Regions from separate parts of the Bacillus mesophilum genome, predicted to be linked through region 1. Evidence: riboswitches for the same ligand, from Rfam matches in the RefSeq annotation. Region 1 holds a riboswitch; each other region holds the start of a gene.
The links. Region 1 has a riboswitch for thiamine pyrophosphate ahead of F7732_RS18645 (thiamine phosphate synthase). Riboswitches for the same ligand answer to the same signal wherever they lie in the genome.

Region 1 (6,105 bases):
ACCAGATGTCCTATGTATCTCAATATCTATCGTGTATAATCTTCCGAATCTGATCCGATTGGTGGAGCAAATTGACCAATTAGACTATCAGCCGAAGATTATAGTTGGAGGGAGAGTATCAACCATGTATCCATTAAATGATTATCTTAAAAGGAAAACAGTGGTGCTGAAGGATTTGGTTGAGGTTAATGATTGGCTTGTGAATAATAAGATTAGCAGCAGAGATTATGTCGGTAGCTAAGAACTATATTGAATCCGTCCCTTTCCCATATTTTATAATGGATGAGCAATTAAAGATCCTGGGTGTATCTGACGAAGTATTTCAGCATTTCCCGCAAGCGTCCAATTTTATGGATTTGGTTGACTATGGAAGTATAAAAAAGGTCGAAAAATTTATGAAATCTAACGTCGGCCAAACGAAGATTGAAATTAATATGCTGACAAAGCACCAGCCTATTACCCTTTTTGATGTTTATATTCAATGGGATTCAGAAAAGAAGTTAAATGTCTTTTGTATTGAAAAACAAGAATTTGTTCATCAGGTTCAATCATTTGTAACAAAGCTGGAAAAACAGCTGAATAACGAAAACCTTACAATTGCTGAGAAACAAGATGAACTGGAACACTCTTTAAAAAGAGTGCAGCAGCTTCTTATGCAGCATGACAATCTATCGAATATTGGTAAGTTAGTCAGTCACATTGCAGATGAATTGAAAAAGCCCTTAACAAGTATCAGGGGTTTTTTGCAACTGCTTAAGCCGCATTTAAGCTCGATTGGCAAAGAGCATTATGCAAATATAGCATTAGACGAAATCAATCAGGCAAACAATCTTATCTACCAGTATTTGAATACGACGAAACCATCTACTCCTAATAAAACCCAATCCAACCTGCAGAAAATGATTACTGAAGTGGTCCAGCTGACAAACGCAGAATCGAAAAAGATCCATTGTGAAGTAAAGTATGTAAAAGAACATATTCTGCCTGCTGTTAATGTTGATGTGAAGCAGATGAAGCAAGTCTTCTTAAACATCTTGAGAAACGGGATGGAAGCGATCCAAAATAGCAAAAACAGAAACAATGGACAAATTTTCATAAGAACGGATTTAACAGATGATGCCATTAAAATCTCTTTTGAGGACAATGGCATCGGAATGACACAAGTAACCATTGCAAACCTTTTCACCCCATTTTTCACGATGAAAGAGAAGGGTACTGGAATTGGATTGGCTGTTTCTCTGCACATTATCAATATGCATGGAGGTACAATTGAGGTAAAAAGTGAAGCGGGAATCGGTTCACAATTTACCATTATCCTGCCTATAGATATGTAAGGATCGTAAATGAAGCTTCGGAATTGCTTTTGATAGAGGTGATAAGGATGAATGACGATATAGTTATTGCAAACATTATAGAAGATGTCATGAGGGATACATATCTTGCCTACCCTGAACTAATGGAGCGATTTGGAGAAAGGGGAAAAGAAAAGTGCAAGGAAGATAACGGGCATCACTTTAAAAATCTCGAAACTGCATTTTCAGTCAATGAACCAAAGATTTTCCTCGATTATTCTCATTGGCTTAACAATGTATTAACGAGCAGGGGAATGAAAACAGAGCATATAATTGATAATTTTGAGAGAATTTACTCTAAAATTGAAGGCCAACTATCAGCAGAGCGAGAGGAATTTTATCGGAAAGCCCTTGTCCTCGCACTTTCATCTTTGAAGGAAATATAAAAATTTACTTTGTACTGTTACAGAACAAAATGTAAAATATAAGGGTAAAACTGTGTCAAAGGGGTAAGGTTTGTTTTGAAAATGTCAAATGAGGAATTAATCGAAGCCTATCAAGATGCTATAAGACTAGAACTTGATGAAGATTTTATTGCAATGCTAGCAGAAGAGATGATTAGAAGAAACTTAAAAACTGTGAAAAAAAATTCAGTTGAAATGAAATCATAGCATCGAAAAGCAGTGCTCCTACGCACTGCTTCTTTTTTTGTGTATAGATATACCATAAATCAAATGAGATATTGATACTGATGGAGAACAGATTGAACAAAAAAGAGTTTACATCTCAGAATGCGACTTCTTAAGCTTGATGGAGACGTCATAAAAATGTGAAAAGTGTGGAAATTTATTTGATTTATGCTAAAATATGTATAACATCTTTATAATACGAATTACACTAGGGGATCCCTTGATAAGGGCTGAGAATAAAGTAGTTACTTTTAAACCCTCATAACCTGAACAGGTTCGTACCTGCGTAGGAAAGTGGCGCTATTAATTATACATTTGCGCTTATTAAAGCGTGCGCAAATTTTAACCACTTTCCTATATTTAGGGGAGTGGTTTTTTGTTTGGCCGAAAAAGAAAGGGGCTGAGAATGTGAAGCTGATGGCTGTTACGAATGGGTATCAAAAGATCAATGAACTGATAAAATCAATTATTCAAATTTATCCTTATGTTGATTCCATCCAAATTAGAGAGAAACAGCGAAGTGCGGGGGAACTGCATCAATTAGGTAAGCGCTTAATTGATGAGGGAGTGCCAAAGGAAAAGCTGCTAATGAATGATCGTATGGATGTTGCTCTCCTTTTACAGCTGCAGCAGCTGCACTTGCCGGGAAATGGACTGCCGCTTGAGCAGGTGAAAGAAACCTACCCCCATTTAAATGCAGGCATATCAGTTCATAGCCTGGAAGAAGCGTTAAGAGCGGAAAAACAAGGTGCAGCATATATGCTGTATGGCCATTGTTTTCCGACAAACAGCAAAAAGGGAAAGGAGCCAATTCCATTAAGCTCCATCCGAGATATAAAAAGATCTGTTTCAATCCCACTGTACGTCATAGGCGGTATTGATGAGGATCGTATTGAACAAGTTGCCTCATATGGAGCGGATGGAGCAGCTGTTATGTCAGCAATCTTTGCATCCAGTAACCCAGCTGACGCAGCTAGAAGATTAAAGGAGAGGTGTGCATATGTTAAAAACCAATCACACTGAAGTGGCTGTCATAGGAGGCGGAATTATTGGCAGTGCAATCGCTTATTATTTGGCAAAGGATAAACGCAAAGTTGCTCTATTCGAAGAGCGGAAAATTGGGAGTCGGTCAACTAGTGCCGCAGCCGGTATGCTTGGTGCTCATTCGGAATATAAGGAATTTCAGCATGTATACTCCTTTGCACGCAGCAGCCAGCTTTTATACAAGGAGCTATATCATGAATTAAAAGAACAAACGGGAATGGATTTTGAAATGAAAAAAGGCGGACTGCTTCAGCTTGCCTTCACATCCGAGGAGAGAGAAGAAAGGAATTCTCTTATGCAGCTGCCAGCCGTAGAATGGCTGACAAGAGAGGAAGCAAAAAGAAAAGTACCCCATTTAACGGATCAAATCATTGGAGCGTCATTTTTAAAGGAGGACGTCCACGTAACACCTGCCATTGCTTCTAATAGTTTCAGTAAAGGGGCATTACTTCTTGGGGCAGAGATTTATGAATTTACGAAGGTTTTTTCTGTGGTTAATGAATACAGCCACTACAAGGTTAATATCACACAGGGATCGTTTACGGCAGATCAGGTGGTGATTGCCAGCGGTGTGTGGAGCAATTATTTCTTTCAGCAAACAGGGTTAATGAATGCGATTATTCCAGTAAAAGGTGAGTGTATTGCAGTCTTAAATGATCAGCTGCCGCTTGTCCACTCCATCTTCCATGATCAGCATTATATTGTTCCAAGAAACAATAATGAACTCATTGTGGGTGCTACGAAAAGATGGGATGACTGGAATGAAGAACCTACCCTTGAGGGGATAGAGATGGTGATTAAAAAGGCAAAAGAAATGCTGCCTTCCATTCAAGGAATGAGATGGCTGAGAAGCTGGGCTGGCTTAAGACCGCAAACTTTTGATGGTTTTCCTTTTATCGGAGAACATCCGGAACAGAAAGGTCTCTACTTTGCAGCTGGTCATCAAAGAAACGGAATATTGTTAGCTCCTGGAACAGGGAAAATGATCGCCAATTTAATAAGCGGCAATCCAGTTAATTCAGAATGGGTCGAAGCATTTAAAATTGATCGCCTTCCATCGGCCGTTTCAATTGGGAGGGGGTGAATAGGTGAAAATCGAGCTAAACGGGAAGGTACATGAATTGCCAGAGCACGTAAAAACGACTGCTCAGCTTCTAGCCTTTTTAGAACTGCAAAATCGTATTGTTATTGTAGAAATCAATCAAGACATTGTACTGAAGGATAGATATGAAAGCCATCAATTAAATACTGGTGATAAAGTAGAGCTTATTCATTTTGTAGGAGGGGGTTAATGCATGTTAAAAATTGCAGATCGTACGTATCAGTCCAGATTGCTGCTGGGAACAGGAAAATATCCATCTTTTGAGGTCCAAAAGAAAGCGGTAGACGTCTCTGAAAGTGAAATTCTTACATTTGCAGTGCGAAGAATGAATATTTTTGAGGAAACACAGCCCAATTTTCTAGAGCAGCTTGATTTAAAGAGATATACATTATTGCCTAATACGGCTGGTGCAAAAACAGCTGAAGAGGCGGTTAGAATTGCTAAATTGGCAAAAGCCTCAGGATTATGCGACATGATAAAAGTAGAAGTGATCGGCTGTGATCGATCGCTCCTGCCAGACCCTGTTGAAACGCTGAAAGCTTCTGAGTTATTACTGGAGGAAGGCTTCATCGTTCTTCCTTATACATCAGATGATGTCGTTCTGGCAAAACGGCTTGAACAGCTTGGTGTTCATGGCATTATGCCCGGTGCATCTCCTATTGGATCAGGGAGAGGAATTATCAATCCATTAAATCTCCAGTTTATCATTGAGCAAAGTGATGTACCTGTTATCGTTGATGCTGGAATTGGTTCACCGAAGGATGCTGCTTATGCCATGGAGCTCGGAGCAGATGCTGTCTTATTAAACACAGCTGTTTCAGGGGCGGAGGATCCTGTGAAAATGGCATTGGCAATGAAAATGGCAATAGAAGCAGGAAGATTAGGGTATGAAGCAGGCAGAATTCACGAAAAAAACTATGGAGTTGCAAGCAGTCCGATGACAGGAATGATCACATCTTGAAAAGCCGTTACTTGAAACAGGAATTATTCATCGGCAAAACAGGACAGAAGAAAATAGAAGAGAGCACAATAGTCGTGTTTGGAATGGGTGCTTTAGGTTCTGCGATCTCGGAAATGCTTGTTCGTGCTGGTGTTGGGAAGTTGATTATAGCAGATCGCGATTATGTAGAATGGAGCAATCTGCAAAGACAGCAGCTGTACACTGAGGATGATGCAAAGCAGAAACTGCCTAAAGCAGTAGCTGCAAAACAGCGGCTTCAATCCATAAACAGTCAAACAATCATAAAAGAGCATGTAATGGATATTTATTTTCAAAATGTGGAGGAATTGGCGGAAGGAGCATCCATTTTATTGGATGCAACAGATAATTTTGAAACGAGATTAGTGATCAATGATGCTGCCATGAAACAAAACATTCCATTTGTCTTTGGCGCTTGTGTCGGCAGCTATGGAATGACATATCCAATCTTGCCTGGAAAGGGACCATGTTTTCATTGTCTTGTTGACTATATTCCATCACAGAATGTTACGTGTGATACAGAAGGAGTAATTAGTCCGATTGTCCAGTGGGTTGCCTCTATGCAAGTTGCACAAGCCATGCAAATCCTAACCGGTGAAGATGTAACATCGACTTTGCGGTCTTTTGATATTTGGAAAATGGAACATGCAGAGATGAATGTCGAAAAACTGAAGAACCTTGATTGTCCATGCTGTGGAATAGAGAAACTTCATCCTTTTTTAACAATGGAAAAACAAACGAAAGCTGATATTTTATGCGGGAGGGATGCTGTTCATATCCGTCCTCCGGTACCGAGAACACTTGATCTCAAATATTTGTCAAAGCAATGGAAACAGCAGACCACAAATATGCTGGCTAATGCACATTTGCTTTCATTTCAGTATGAGCCTTATCGCGTGATATTATTCAAGGATGGGCGAGCCATCATTCACGGAACCGCTGATATCACCATGGCCAAAAACGTATATACAAGATTGACCGGTTAACCTTTGATCTTCC
Region 2 (6,105 bases), on a different contig from region 1:
CCATCCTGGCACCAACCCATTCTGAAATCACTGCACCCATTACACTATAAGTTGCCGAGATCTTAATACCGGAAAAGATGCTGGGTAAAGCGGCAGGCAGTTCTAACTTCCAAAAAAGCTGCTGTTTAGTTGCTCCAGCCATTTTCATATAATGCTTTAAGTCGGCAGGTGTTTGTTTAAACCCATCGAGTGCAGCAACCGTAATAGGAAAAAAGCAGACAAGAGTAATGACAATGACTTTCGGCAGAATTCCAAATCCAAACCAGATGACCAAAAGCGGGGCAAGTACGATAACTGGCACGTTTTGCGACAGAATGAGAAGCGGATAAACTGATTCTCTAACAAAAGGAAGCATGTGCAGTAAAAAGGCAGCGGCAAGCCCAACAGCTGCACCAATCGCAAAGCCATATAGTGATAAGCTAGTCGTCGAAAGCAGGTGAGGTGCAAACTGAGACCAGCCGTTATATGCTTCCTGAAAAATCAGGCTTGGCGCCGGGACTAGCCAGGATGGTGCTTCAACAAACCTGACAATCCCTTCCCATAATAAGAATAAAAGGAGGAGAACAAGTATTGGTCTCCATCCTTTCTTTAAAGCAGTATTCATCCTTTATATTTCTCCGTTAAGGTATCCATTGTAATGCCATCTGGCTGGAATAGAATTTTGATTTGAGAGATAACATTGGAACTGCCAATCTCAATCATTTTTTCGTTCATTTTCTTAATAACCGCAAAAATTTGATCTAGGTCACCTTCCATAGTAGTTTCAAGAGGGTGTACCTCATATTTGATGCCGGACGCATCAATAATGGCAATCGCCTCGTCAACGTACGGAATGACATTTTCCCCATTTTTAGTTTTTGGAATGATTTGTATACTCACTAAAGAATTAGCCAAGATTTTCTCCCCCTATTTTGGTAAGTATTCGTTCGTAAATGCTTTTTCTGCATCCAGTTCGCCATCGAGCAATCCATTTTCAAACATCCAATTACCGTAGTTTTCCCATACTTCTAGTTTTTGTACTCCCCATTGATCGGCATCATCCTGATAACGTGGTGCCAGCCATTCCTGGCTTTTCTTAACTAGTTCAGGATCCAGGTCTGGAACTGCTTCTATTAGAATGTCAGCAGCTTCCGCTGGATTTTCAATTACATATTCATACCCTTTTGAAGCTCCCTCTAAAAATGCTTCAATCATTTCAGGATTAGAGCTGATCATATCTTCGTTAGTGGCAAGAACAGGTGTATAATAATCCAGATTTTCCGAGTAATCGGTAGGATAGATCATATTTAAATCTATACCGCGTAATTCTGCTTCAATTCCAGTCCAGCCGTAAAAGATCCAAGAAAAATCAACATCTCTTTCAACTGAAGTGAAGAAATCTGCACTGCCAATATTTAAGATCGTAACATCATCGGCACTTGCATTCTCAGATCTCATTAAGGATTCAAGGATTTGCTCTTCAACTGGAGATCCGAAGCCTCCGTATGTTTTTCCTGCAAAATCTTTAGGAGTCTCAATGTTTTTTTCTACAGGAGAAGCAAAGCCTGATGTATTATGCTGTATGACAGCTGCAATCGAAACAAGCGGTACACCCTGAACCCTTGCTTGTGTAATGCTTTCCTGGTAACTGACTCCAAAATCTGCTTTGCCTGAAGCAATCAATTGATCTGCACTAGCATCACCAGGCAAAATAATGTCGACATCAAGTCCTGCTTCTTCAAAATAGCCATTTTCAACGGCTGCATAAAGTCCAGTATGATTTGTATTTGGTGTCCAATCCAGAACTACTGTCACTTCTTCAAGTTCTTCCGCTTCATTGCTGCTGTTGTTTTCCGTATCTTCGTTATTTCCGCAAGCCGTTAAAACCATTAATAACGATGCAGTTAACATCCATTTTTTCATAATTTCCTCCTCATTGTGCAGATCATACCGTGAAGATCTCAGTTAATGTCATATGAGTAGTATGGAACAATTCCCTTATAAACATAAAACCCCTGGCTGCTGCAGCCAGGGGACATAATAAATAAGCATAATATTGCATTACATTATGTTCCCTACGCTGGTATCAGCCAGATCAGGTTCAAAGGGTTATCATTATATAATGAAATCTCAACCGCAGAGCGGTTCCCCTACATAAAACGATATGAAATTATATTCAAAAGTCTCAGTCTTTACATAATTGTAAAGTATTTGTTTAAAAATGGTTAGCGTTCCACATTACGTCTTCATTATAGCAAAAAAATAAGAAATTTCTAGTAAAAAGCTTTTTATTTTTTAGCAAGAAAAATGGCGGAAGAAGATTTTACCATTTTAACCATGGAAAAGATTGAGTTTGTCCTATTCTTGAACAATGTGTTACAGTAGTTTCTGTTGTGCCGAGACTATAATGAATGGAGGAGAACGAATGAAAAAATTTGTTCTAAGCATGATTGCTGCTATTGTCATGGTCTCATTCCAATATACATTTACTGAACCAAAGAAAATAAATGCTGAAACGCTGGACTCTGTTACCATTTATACGGTTAAGGATCAGGAAACATTATATGATGTGGCACTGAAATTCTCAGTATCAGAGCTGGAATTAAAAGAAGTTAATCATTTGTCAGAAGAAGCTATTAATTCTGGAGATAAGTTAATTATACCTAATACAATATCCAAGAAAGAGAAAGACTTGCTTGCCCGGCTTGTTCATGCTGAAGCAAAAGGTGAACCTTATAAAGGAAAGGTTGCAGTGGCTCAAGTTGTTTTAAATCGAGTAGAAGATGAGCGATTTCCTGATAGTATTAAGCAAGTGATTTATGAAAAGAGACAATTTCAGCCTGTCGACAATGGGAGCATTAATAAACCAGCTGATAAAGAGGCAAAAAAGGCAGTAAATGAGGCAATAGCTTTAGAGGGACAAGGGAATAACGAAGCTGTTTTTTTCTTTAATCCGGATTTGACGGATAGCACCTGGTTAAGAGCTCAAACCGTTACAGGTGAAATTGGAAAACACCGTTTTGCAAAGTAACATGGCAGAAGCTATGTTACTTTTTGTTTTTAAGGGAAGAGAGACCTGGATTTAGAAGAAGCTTCAGCAGGTTTACCTGCCATTGACATAGGTGGTTTTGATATGGGCGTATTACTGGGTTACTTGAATTTCTGTTTATCTTCGTCTATGATGCAAGTAAAGGAGTGGTTGTTATGTTATCAAATATAGGTATTCCAGGTTTAATTCTTATATTAGTATTAGCACTTATTATCTTTGGACCCAAAAAATTGCCGGAAATTGGCCGTGCTTTTGGACAAACTCTGAAAGAGTTCAAAAACTCTGCAAAAGATTTAACTTCTGATGAAGATGAACCTAAAGACAAACCAAAGAATTCTTTAAGTAAAGATTAAGTTTAGTTTAGAGAATTTAAATTAATATAAGCACAGATATACAGGCTCAGATCATTCGTGATTTGAGCCTTTTCATTTCCCGAAATGTAAGTCCTTTTACATTGTACAGATCTTGTCATGCTGAAATGAGCTTGAGTGCATATAATCTGTGTAATTTTTATAAGGAACTGTGATAGGATAGAGGAGTATTAAAAAAAAAGCAATTGTTCAAGGAGGCGTTCATTATGAAAAATAAATTAATGACTTATACAGCATGCACTAACGGGGTAACGTCTAATTAACAATTAGCAGTTCCCCATATTAGAAAGGGGATAAATTTTGAGTATTGACAAAATAGTAAGATTGGCTGAATTAACAGCAGAAAACTGGTATGAGTGCTGTTCATTGCAGATAACAGAGAATCAAGAAAAATTTATAGAAAACAATGCAATATCGATTCTGCAGTCTAAATTTGAACCGTCATTAAGACCGTTTGTTATATATTATGGTGATAAAGTTGCAGGTTTTTTAATGTATAATACGGAACCGGAAGAACTTGATGGTTACTGGATTTACAGAATAATGATTGATCATAGATTTCAGGGTAAGGGCATTGGTAAGGATGCTTCTTCAATAATGATTTCAAAAATGTCCAATCTGCCAAACGCAAAGAAGCTCGTTGTAGGCTATCATCCCGAAAATTTAGGGGCACATGGTTTATACGAGAGCTTGGGGTTTATCGATTACGGAGATCGCTTTGGAAAAGAAATGGCCGTTGTCAAAACGATTAACCAGTAAAATACTACAATTCACAATATAATGCTGGAAGCTCAAAATTATTTTGAGCTTTTTTGCTTTGGACGTTTTGAAAGGACTATTAGATGGATAAAAAATGAATAGGCTGCTATTAAAAGTAAGCTCCTTTTTTAAAGGCGCTTCTTTTTAATAGTGCTAAGCAGCATTTTAGCGATATGACTGGAGATGGCAAAAGCAGAGCAGAATAGTTATTTGATGACAGACGAAAGCTGCTGCCTTGCTGGAGGCAGACCGCCTTAGAGGCTGTTCACCACAGCTCAGGAAAAAGTAGAAAACCCTTTTTTTTATAAAAAAGAATCAGAGATTTGAATCAGCTGTAACAAATGATTTGACTGAGATGTTTATACAAGTTAAAATGAAAGCGAAAACAGAAACATGTATATACAAGTTTGAGTTTTAGGCTTGTTTAAAAACATTACAGAATCATTCTTTACCAGAAAAATATCTTGGTGAAACAATAAAACTAACAACAGGTGTGATGAATAGTGAATGAACCATGGTGGAAAAAAGCTGTAGTATATCAAATTTATCCGAAAAGCTTTAATGATACGACTGGAAATGGTGTAGGAGATTTGCCTGGAATTATTGATAAGCTCGATTACTTAAAGGAGCTTGGTGTTGATTGTTTATGGCTTACGCCCATCTATGCTTCTCCTCAGCGAGATAACGGGTATGATATTAGCGATTACTTCCGTATTCAAGCTGAATATGGGACAATGAATGATTTTGAAAGTCTTTTGAAGGAAGCTCATGCACGTGGCATTAAAGTAATCATGGATATTGTTGTCAATCATACATCGACGGAGCATGACTGGTTCCAGGAAGCGAGAAAATCTCGCCATAATCCTTACAGAGATTATTATATTTGGAAAGAGCCAAAGGAAGATGGAAGCGAGCCAAATAATTGGCAGTCTAAGTTTGGAGGTTCTGCCTGGAAGCTTGATGAACAGACCGGCCAATATTATTTGCATTTATTTGATGTTACTCAGGCAGATTTAAATTGGGAAAACGAAGAACTGCGCCAAAAGCTATATGATATGATGCATTTCTGGTTTGAGAAAGGTATTGATGGCTTTCGACTGGATGTTATCAACCTTATTTCAAAGGATCAGAGCTTTGCCGATGATGATGGGTCCATTCCTCCAGGTGACGGCCGTAAGTTCTATACAGATGGGCCGAGAGTTCATGAATACATGCAGGAAATGAACCAAAACGTTTTTTCAAAATATGACTCCTTAACAGTGGGTGAAATGTCATCTACTAGTATTGAACACTGTATTAAGTATTCAAACCCAGACCAGACGGAACTTAGCATGACGTTTAATTTTCATCATTTAAAAGTAGATTACCCTAATGGCGAAAAATGGGCTCTAGCGGATTTTGATTTTATTAAGCTGAAGCAAATTTTATCTGAATGGCAAACAGGCATGCATAAAGGCGGCGGATGGAATGCTCTTTTCTGGTGCAATCATGATCAGCCGCGTGTTGTATCACGCTATGGCAACGACAAGGAGTATCACCGTGAATCAGCTAAAATGCTTGCGACAACCATTCATATGATGCAAGGCACGCCATATATTTATCAGGGAGAAGAGTTTGGGATGACCAATCCGGGCTTTGATTCTATTGATGAGTATCGAGATGTTGAATCACTTAACATGTATAAACTTATGCAGCAGCAAGGGAAAAGTGAGGCAGAAATTATAGAGATCCTAAAGAGCAAATCACGGGATAATTCACGTACACCAGTGCAGTGGAATAGTCAGCCTCATGCAGGTTTTACAAGCGGCACTCCATGGATTAATGTAGCAGGAAATTACGAAAATATTAATGCAGAAAATGCATTAAAAGATGAAGAATCCGTATTTTATCATTACCAAAAGCTAATCAGCCTTCGTAAACAGTTTGACATAATTACAACAGGTGACT
Region 3 (6,105 bases), on a different contig from region 1:
AAACACCACCATCGGTTGTAATAGGCATACTAATATCCACAAATTTCATCGGTTCTCCAGTAGGATTTGGCAATAACTCAGCCAGCAGTACCGCTTCATGAACATCACCAATAAACGGCCTTTCCAATGCTTCCTGATAAACTGGCCTCTCTGAAATATCTATTCCTCTTAAAATATCATCTGTAGCTGAAATAACTTCCCCTGCTTCATTGGTTAATCCAATCCAGCTGAAAGCAGGGAAGCTTTCTCTTACCTGATTCAGCAATTGGTCGATTTCGTTAAGATTTTCCTGCTCTTTAATGGTCTGCATTTCACTGATAATCTCAACTTCGCCATTTCTTGACCACATATACCGATCAAGCTTGTCCCCCATTAAATAGGCCATATCTGCTAATGAATCACCAATTTCCGTTTGTACTTCCTGAATGGAACGCTGCCCAATTAAAAAACTTAGTATAATGACTAAAAATACCATAAGAATGCCAAAAATAATCGATAGTTGCCTTTGCAGACTACTAGAAAATAACATATAGAACCTCTCCGTTTGTTTAATCTTATTGTTGCTGCGTTTCATGGAGGTATATTCTAGGATGCAACTTTTTTCAAGCTATATAATGATCAATCATGAACATAGTAAGTATATAAGATGTGAAGGAATTTTTGTATAGCCGATTTACAAATACAGTTTAATATTTCAAAATAGTTTTACAGATGAAGTTCTAAGAAGTAACATTTTCCCATCTCCTCCGTCTATTGTTTTAGGAGGGAAAAAAATGAAAAAAATCATCTTATTCGCTTTATTTGCCCTTTTCGTAACTGGATGCAATTCAGGTACGGCCGGCACAGACCATGTAGAAAAGGAAGAAAAAGAGATCACGATACCAAATGATCTTCCACAGCAATTAAAAGAGATCGACAAATCAAAAGTAAACACAGCTATTCAATTTGAGAGTAAATCATTTTTGGATTTAATGGATTCAGTCTTTTTTGAAAATCGTGATCAGGAAGGTTATCAGCGTACAACACATCGTGTATACAAGGCTGGGGACCAATTTGAAATCGATCCCGATGGATTATCACCCACTGCAAGATATGAAGTTGAATTCTTGAAATTTAATTATGAAGAAAGGAAGTTTGAAACGATCATAGAAAAAACAGTTGAGCGCCAGGATCCAAGTTATTTTATTACCATTCCAGATGAAGAGAATGTTGCTTATTATATTGAACAAGTAGCAATAGGTGAAAATGATGAAATTCGGAAACAGGAATATCATCAAATCTTTGTACCCTATAACGAAATAAATGCAAGAATTGATTTAGACAAGACACACTATTACCCTGAAGAAAAGATGACCGTTACGCTGACAAACTTGGGGACGATTGAATTAGGTACTGGTTATGGTGTGATATTGGATAAATGGAACGGAGAAAATTGGGAGCAGTTTGAGTTTGAACAAATGGCACCAGCAATAGGGATATTATTAAGAAATGAAGGCACTTTTTCGCAGGATGTCGAGCTTTCTCAGCTTGAAAAAGGAACCTATCGTGTAATTCAAACTTTGACAGAGGATGACAGAATATCCGCATCATTTACGATTGAATAAATAGAAGACTGATTAAATGGCGAGACTTCAAATTTTCATAGCTGGGAAACTCCTTGCTATAGCATTTTCCCTAAACCAAAGAGCTCATATGATAATGAGCTCTTTGGCTTTTCATATGTGTTGATCCTTTAGGATAAGATGCTCCCCTTTTACTGTTTTCTCACCCAGCTGTGCTTCAGCATTCATCCAGCACATAAGCGAAAATAAACTGCAATTTCACCAAGATATCAAAATGGTTCTATTTATAGATTTGACTTCCGCCTTCTTTAAATTCTTCTGCCTTTTGCTTCATCCCCTGCTCTATAACTTCAGTTGAAACAAGCATATTCTCTTTTGCATAGTTTCGGATATCCTGAGAAATTCTCATTGAGCAAAATTTGGGTCCGCACATGGAACAGAAGTGAGCCGTCTTAGCACCTTCTGCAGGCAAGGTTTCATCATGATATTGCAGTGCCCGTTCTGGATCAAGGGAGAGATTAAACTGATCCTTCCATCGAAATTCAAACCTTGCTTTTGATAAAGCATTATCTCTTATTTGGGCACCTGGATGGCCTTTAGCCAAATCGGCTGCATGGGCAGCAATTTTATAAGTGATCACACCTTCCCGGACATCATTTTTATTTGGCAGTCCTAAATGCTCCTTTGGCGTCACATAGCAGAGCATGGCTGTTCCATACCATCCGATCATGGCTGCGCCGATTGCAGAGGTTATATGATCATAGCCTGGTGCAATATCGGTTGTTAGCGGACCTAATGTATAGAATGGAGCTTCTTGACAGATTTCAAGCTGCTTATCCATGTTTTCTTTAATTAAATGCATTGGAACATGTCCAGGACCTTCAATCATTACCTGTACATCGTACTTCCAGGCAATTTTAGTCAGCTCACCTAATGTTTCAAGCTCGGCAAATTGAGCTTCATCATTTGCATCTGCGATTGAGCCAGGACGGAGGCCATCGCCTAATGAGAAGGCCACATCATAGGTTTTCATGATTTCACATATTTCTTCAAAGTGTGTGTATAGAAAACTTTCTTGATGATGAGATAAGCACCACTGAGCCATAATGGAACCGCCGCGTGATACGATACCAGTCATTCGCTTAGCTGTTAATGGAACATAATGCAGCCGCACACCAGCATGGATTGTAAAATAATCTACCCCTTGTTCAGCTTGCTCAATCAGAGTATCGCGAAATACGTCCCAATTAAGATTTTCCGCAATCCCATTCACTTTTTCAAGTGCCTGATAGATTGGAACAGTGCCTACAGGAACAGCTGAATTTCGGATTATCCATTCCCGTGTTTTGTGTATATTTTTCCCGGTCGATAAATCCATAATAGTATCAGCACCCCAGCGCGTCGCCCAAGTCATTTTTTCAATTTCTTCTTCAATTGACGAGGATACAGCGGAATTGCCGATATTGGCATTGATTTTCACATGAAAGTTGCGGCCAATAATCATTGGTTCACTTTCAGGGTGATTAATATTTGCTGGAATGATGGCTCGTCCGCGGGCGACTTCCTCACGGATATATTCAGGATTCATATTTTCCCGAATGGCGATAAATTCCATTTCAGGTGTGATAATCCCTTTCCTTGCATAATGAAGCTGTGTAACATTTTTTCCTCGTTTTGCCCGCAGAGGCTTTCTTTTTAGCCCGGGAAACACACCGTGCTGGGTACGCTGGTCGTCTTCATTGCGGTAACCATTATCTTCTGGCTTTACCCTGCGACCTTCATAGCTTTCAATATCTCCGCGTTCATCGATCCATTTCTGGCGAATGGGCGGCAATCCTTTTGTCAGATCCACTGCATAATTCTGATCCGTATACGGTCCGCTTGTATCATAAATACGTATGGGCTCGTTCTTCTCACCTCCAAAAGATCCGGTGGTGGCACTTAGTTCAATTTCTCTCATTGGCACCTGGATATCAGTCCTAGTACCTTCTACATACACTTTTTTGCTGCCGGGAAAGCTGGACATAATGGAAATCATTTTACCGTTTACTGTGGGGTTGATCATTTTATCTCTCCTTTAACATAATGTTAAGGACATGATCTCGGGAAATGCAAAGACATCCTTCAGTGAAGTGCATAAAAAGAAGCTGGGTCCATTGTAAAATAAACAGACCCAGCTTCAGAATATGCAGAAGTATACATAGCAAGTATTCACTAACTTCCCTACGCTGGCATGATCCAGATCAGGTCCAAAGGGTCAAGAAACTTTATCGCGTTTCCCTCTCAGCCCAGCTTATTGGACTCCCCCAGTTATAACTATTCAATTGTGCTTTTAGTTTAATATAAACGAACAGTAAATAAAAGGATATTTTAGGATTTATTGAAAAATAGGACGAAAGAAACTCTGATACTGAGCGGAAGTTATATAGTAGCTTTTAAAGATTGCTAGATGTAGCTTCAGAAACTGAACTAAAAAAAGGTTGAACTAGTAAGCCTAATTCAACCTCATACTATATAATTTGTTTACAATAGATTATTAATGAAAATTCACATTACACTCTGCTAACGTTCGCTCCACTCTCTTCTTCTTTCCCTTTATTTAATTGCTTGCGGATAAAAGGCATTACATAATAGTCAAGTCCGAATCTTCCAGCGTTGTAGCCAGCTGCTAGAATGAATACACCCATTAGAATGTCTGTCGGGTTATGAGATACAGTACCTGTAAGCAAGAAAGAGAAGTTCATCAAAATTCCGAAGAATGCTGCTGCTGTTGTTAAGCATCCAAGAATTAATCCAAGTCCTACTAAGAATTCGCCCCATGGAATAATGAAGTTAAATAGATCGGCATTCGGTAAGGCAAAGCTTTGAAGGAAGCTGTTATACCAGCCAAAAACAGGTGCACCATCTGGTCCCATTACCGGGTTTGCGGCTGCATTAGCCAGGAATCCTTTTGAATCAAATCCTCCTGTGATTTTCCCCCAGCCTGCTGTAATCCATAAATATCCCCAATAAACACGTATAACTGTTAATAGTGCTGCTGCAATTTTGTTTTCTCTTAACCAAGTGTTAATCATCTTGCATCTCCCTTTCTTTTAGTGAAAGATTATTTTTATGATTGCTTCTTACACTTAGAATATACCATGGTGGAGGGTACTCTACATCAACATTGTGATAAACTTCACAATGTTGTAATAAAGATGTGACGGAATGTTGAACAATGTGGTTTTTTATAGAATCTTCATCACTAGAAAGCATTTGTGTTAGTGAGGAAATTGCCGCTGCTGACATTTCTGCCCTCTATTTACATCAGAATCCGATTATTGGAGCTCATTTGAGGAAAAAAAGCTGGATTAAACGAAGAATTCAATAAAAATACTGCAAAACCTTAAAAAAATATAACTACTAGACCTTTGAACCCTGGATATCCGCCGTTAAATGGGATTTATCCGCCGTAAAAAAATATATCCGCCCAAAACAGCGATTTATCCGCCAAACCCCGCTCAAGACATACAATACGCAAAAAGCCGGCAGCACCAATAGTGCGCCAGCCGGCTTCTCAAATAAAATTACTTCGTCTCTCTATGCAATGTACGCTTCTTCAAGCGCGGGCAGTATTTCATTAATTCAATTCTGTCCGGGTTGTTGCGCTTATTTTTCGTCGTAATATAATTACGGTCTCCAGTTTCTGTACAAGCAAGTGTAATGTTTACTCTCATGATCAAAACTCCTTTTCGTTTGATTTATACACTTAAAACAATTCTTTCAGCCGCTTGACGGGCTCCAGAAATATTCCTTGCAATCGGTCCCATCTCCAGCTCGGCCAGCGGTCCTATCACATATAAATGCGGACACCATTCGAGGGACGGACTAACAATGGGATATCCGCATCTTGCGCAAGGCAGACTGTATTTTTCAATCGTCTTTTCCAGCCAGCCGCCACCGGGTCTTTCAGGCTTAAAACCAGTTGCAAGGATAACGGACTGAACTTCAACAGAACCATTTTCGGTGGTTAAGCTAAGCTCGTGATTTCTCCCGTTTCGGGCGGAAATAATCTCACCATCGATCACTTTGAGAATTCGATCCTGCTCAAGCTTCTTCAGTTTACGGAATAGCTCTTGCGGCAAGGAGCCTCGATTTCTTGCCGTTTTAATCATTTCTCTTCTTGTATCATAGTCATTAATCAATTGATATGGCTTCTGATTTTTAGGTCCTAACCAGCCTGGATCACTGTCAAAGTCATAAACCCGATAAGGATGCCTTTTAATTAGATGAACCTGGCCGGGATACAAGACTGACAGCTTGATGACTAAATGGGCAGCTGAGATGCCGCCTCCCACAACAGCAATAGAAGGCTTTATTTTCGTTAAATCGGCAGCTTCATCGTAAATATGGAAGAGCTGATGTGAGTGAGCTTTAAGGTTACTAGCCCATTCCGGTATATTCAGCTGGCCATTCACACTTAGTGCCAGTACCACGTTTTTCGTTTTAAAACGATTCCCAGCTTCAGTGTTGATGGTCCAGCTAGCATCTTCCCGGTCAACTC

Region 2: linked by a shared signal. The riboswitch ahead of F7732_RS01025 (ABC transporter substrate-binding protein) and the one ahead of F7732_RS18645 (thiamine phosphate synthase) in region 1 are both predicted to bind thiamine pyrophosphate.
Region 3: linked by a shared signal. The riboswitch ahead of thiC (phosphomethylpyrimidine synthase ThiC) and the one ahead of F7732_RS18645 (thiamine phosphate synthase) in region 1 are both predicted to bind thiamine pyrophosphate.

Annotation. Positions count from the first base shown of each region.
Region 1 is NZ_WBOT01000007.1:124,585-130,689, reverse strand. Features, by position in the region: gene F7732_RS18665 (cobalamin B12-binding domain-containing protein) at 1-241, shown strand, start outside; gene F7732_RS18660 (ATP-binding protein) at 228-1,334, shown strand; gene F7732_RS18655 (hypothetical protein) at 1,382-1,738, shown strand; gene sda (sporulation histidine kinase inhibitor Sda) at 1,820-1,963, shown strand; TPP riboswitch at 2,182-2,291, shown strand; gene F7732_RS18645 (thiamine phosphate synthase) at 2,399-3,004, shown strand; gene thiO (glycine oxidase ThiO) at 2,982-4,109, shown strand; gene thiS (sulfur carrier protein ThiS) at 4,114-4,317, shown strand; gene F7732_RS18630 (thiazole synthase) at 4,321-5,088, shown strand; gene F7732_RS18625 (ThiF family adenylyltransferase) at 5,085-6,092, shown strand.
Region 2 is NZ_WBOT01000001.1:186,980-193,084, forward strand. Features, by position in the region: gene F7732_RS01015 (ABC transporter permease) at 1-604, opposite strand, end outside; gene F7732_RS01020 (thiamine-binding protein) at 601-894, opposite strand; gene F7732_RS01025 (ABC transporter substrate-binding protein) at 907-1,902, opposite strand; TPP riboswitch at 2,035-2,141, opposite strand; gene F7732_RS01030 (cell wall hydrolase) at 2,405-3,010, shown strand; gene F7732_RS01035 (twin-arginine translocase TatA/TatE family subunit) at 3,184-3,381, shown strand; gene F7732_RS01040 (GNAT family N-acetyltransferase) at 3,700-4,158, shown strand; gene treC (alpha,alpha-phosphotrehalase) at 4,662-6,105, shown strand, end outside.
Region 3 is NZ_WBOT01000003.1:489,603-495,707, reverse strand. Features, by position in the region: gene F7732_RS12025 (sensor domain-containing diguanylate cyclase) at 1-529, opposite strand, end outside; gene F7732_RS12020 (immunoglobulin-like domain-containing protein) at 774-1,604, shown strand; gene thiC (phosphomethylpyrimidine synthase ThiC) at 1,843-3,627, opposite strand; TPP riboswitch at 3,766-3,880, opposite strand; gene F7732_RS12010 (DoxX family protein) at 4,115-4,636, opposite strand; gene F7732_RS12005 (hypothetical protein) at 4,629-4,850, opposite strand; gene rpmG (50S ribosomal protein L33) at 5,129-5,278, opposite strand; gene F7732_RS11995 (FAD/NAD(P)-binding protein) at 5,303-6,105, opposite strand, start outside.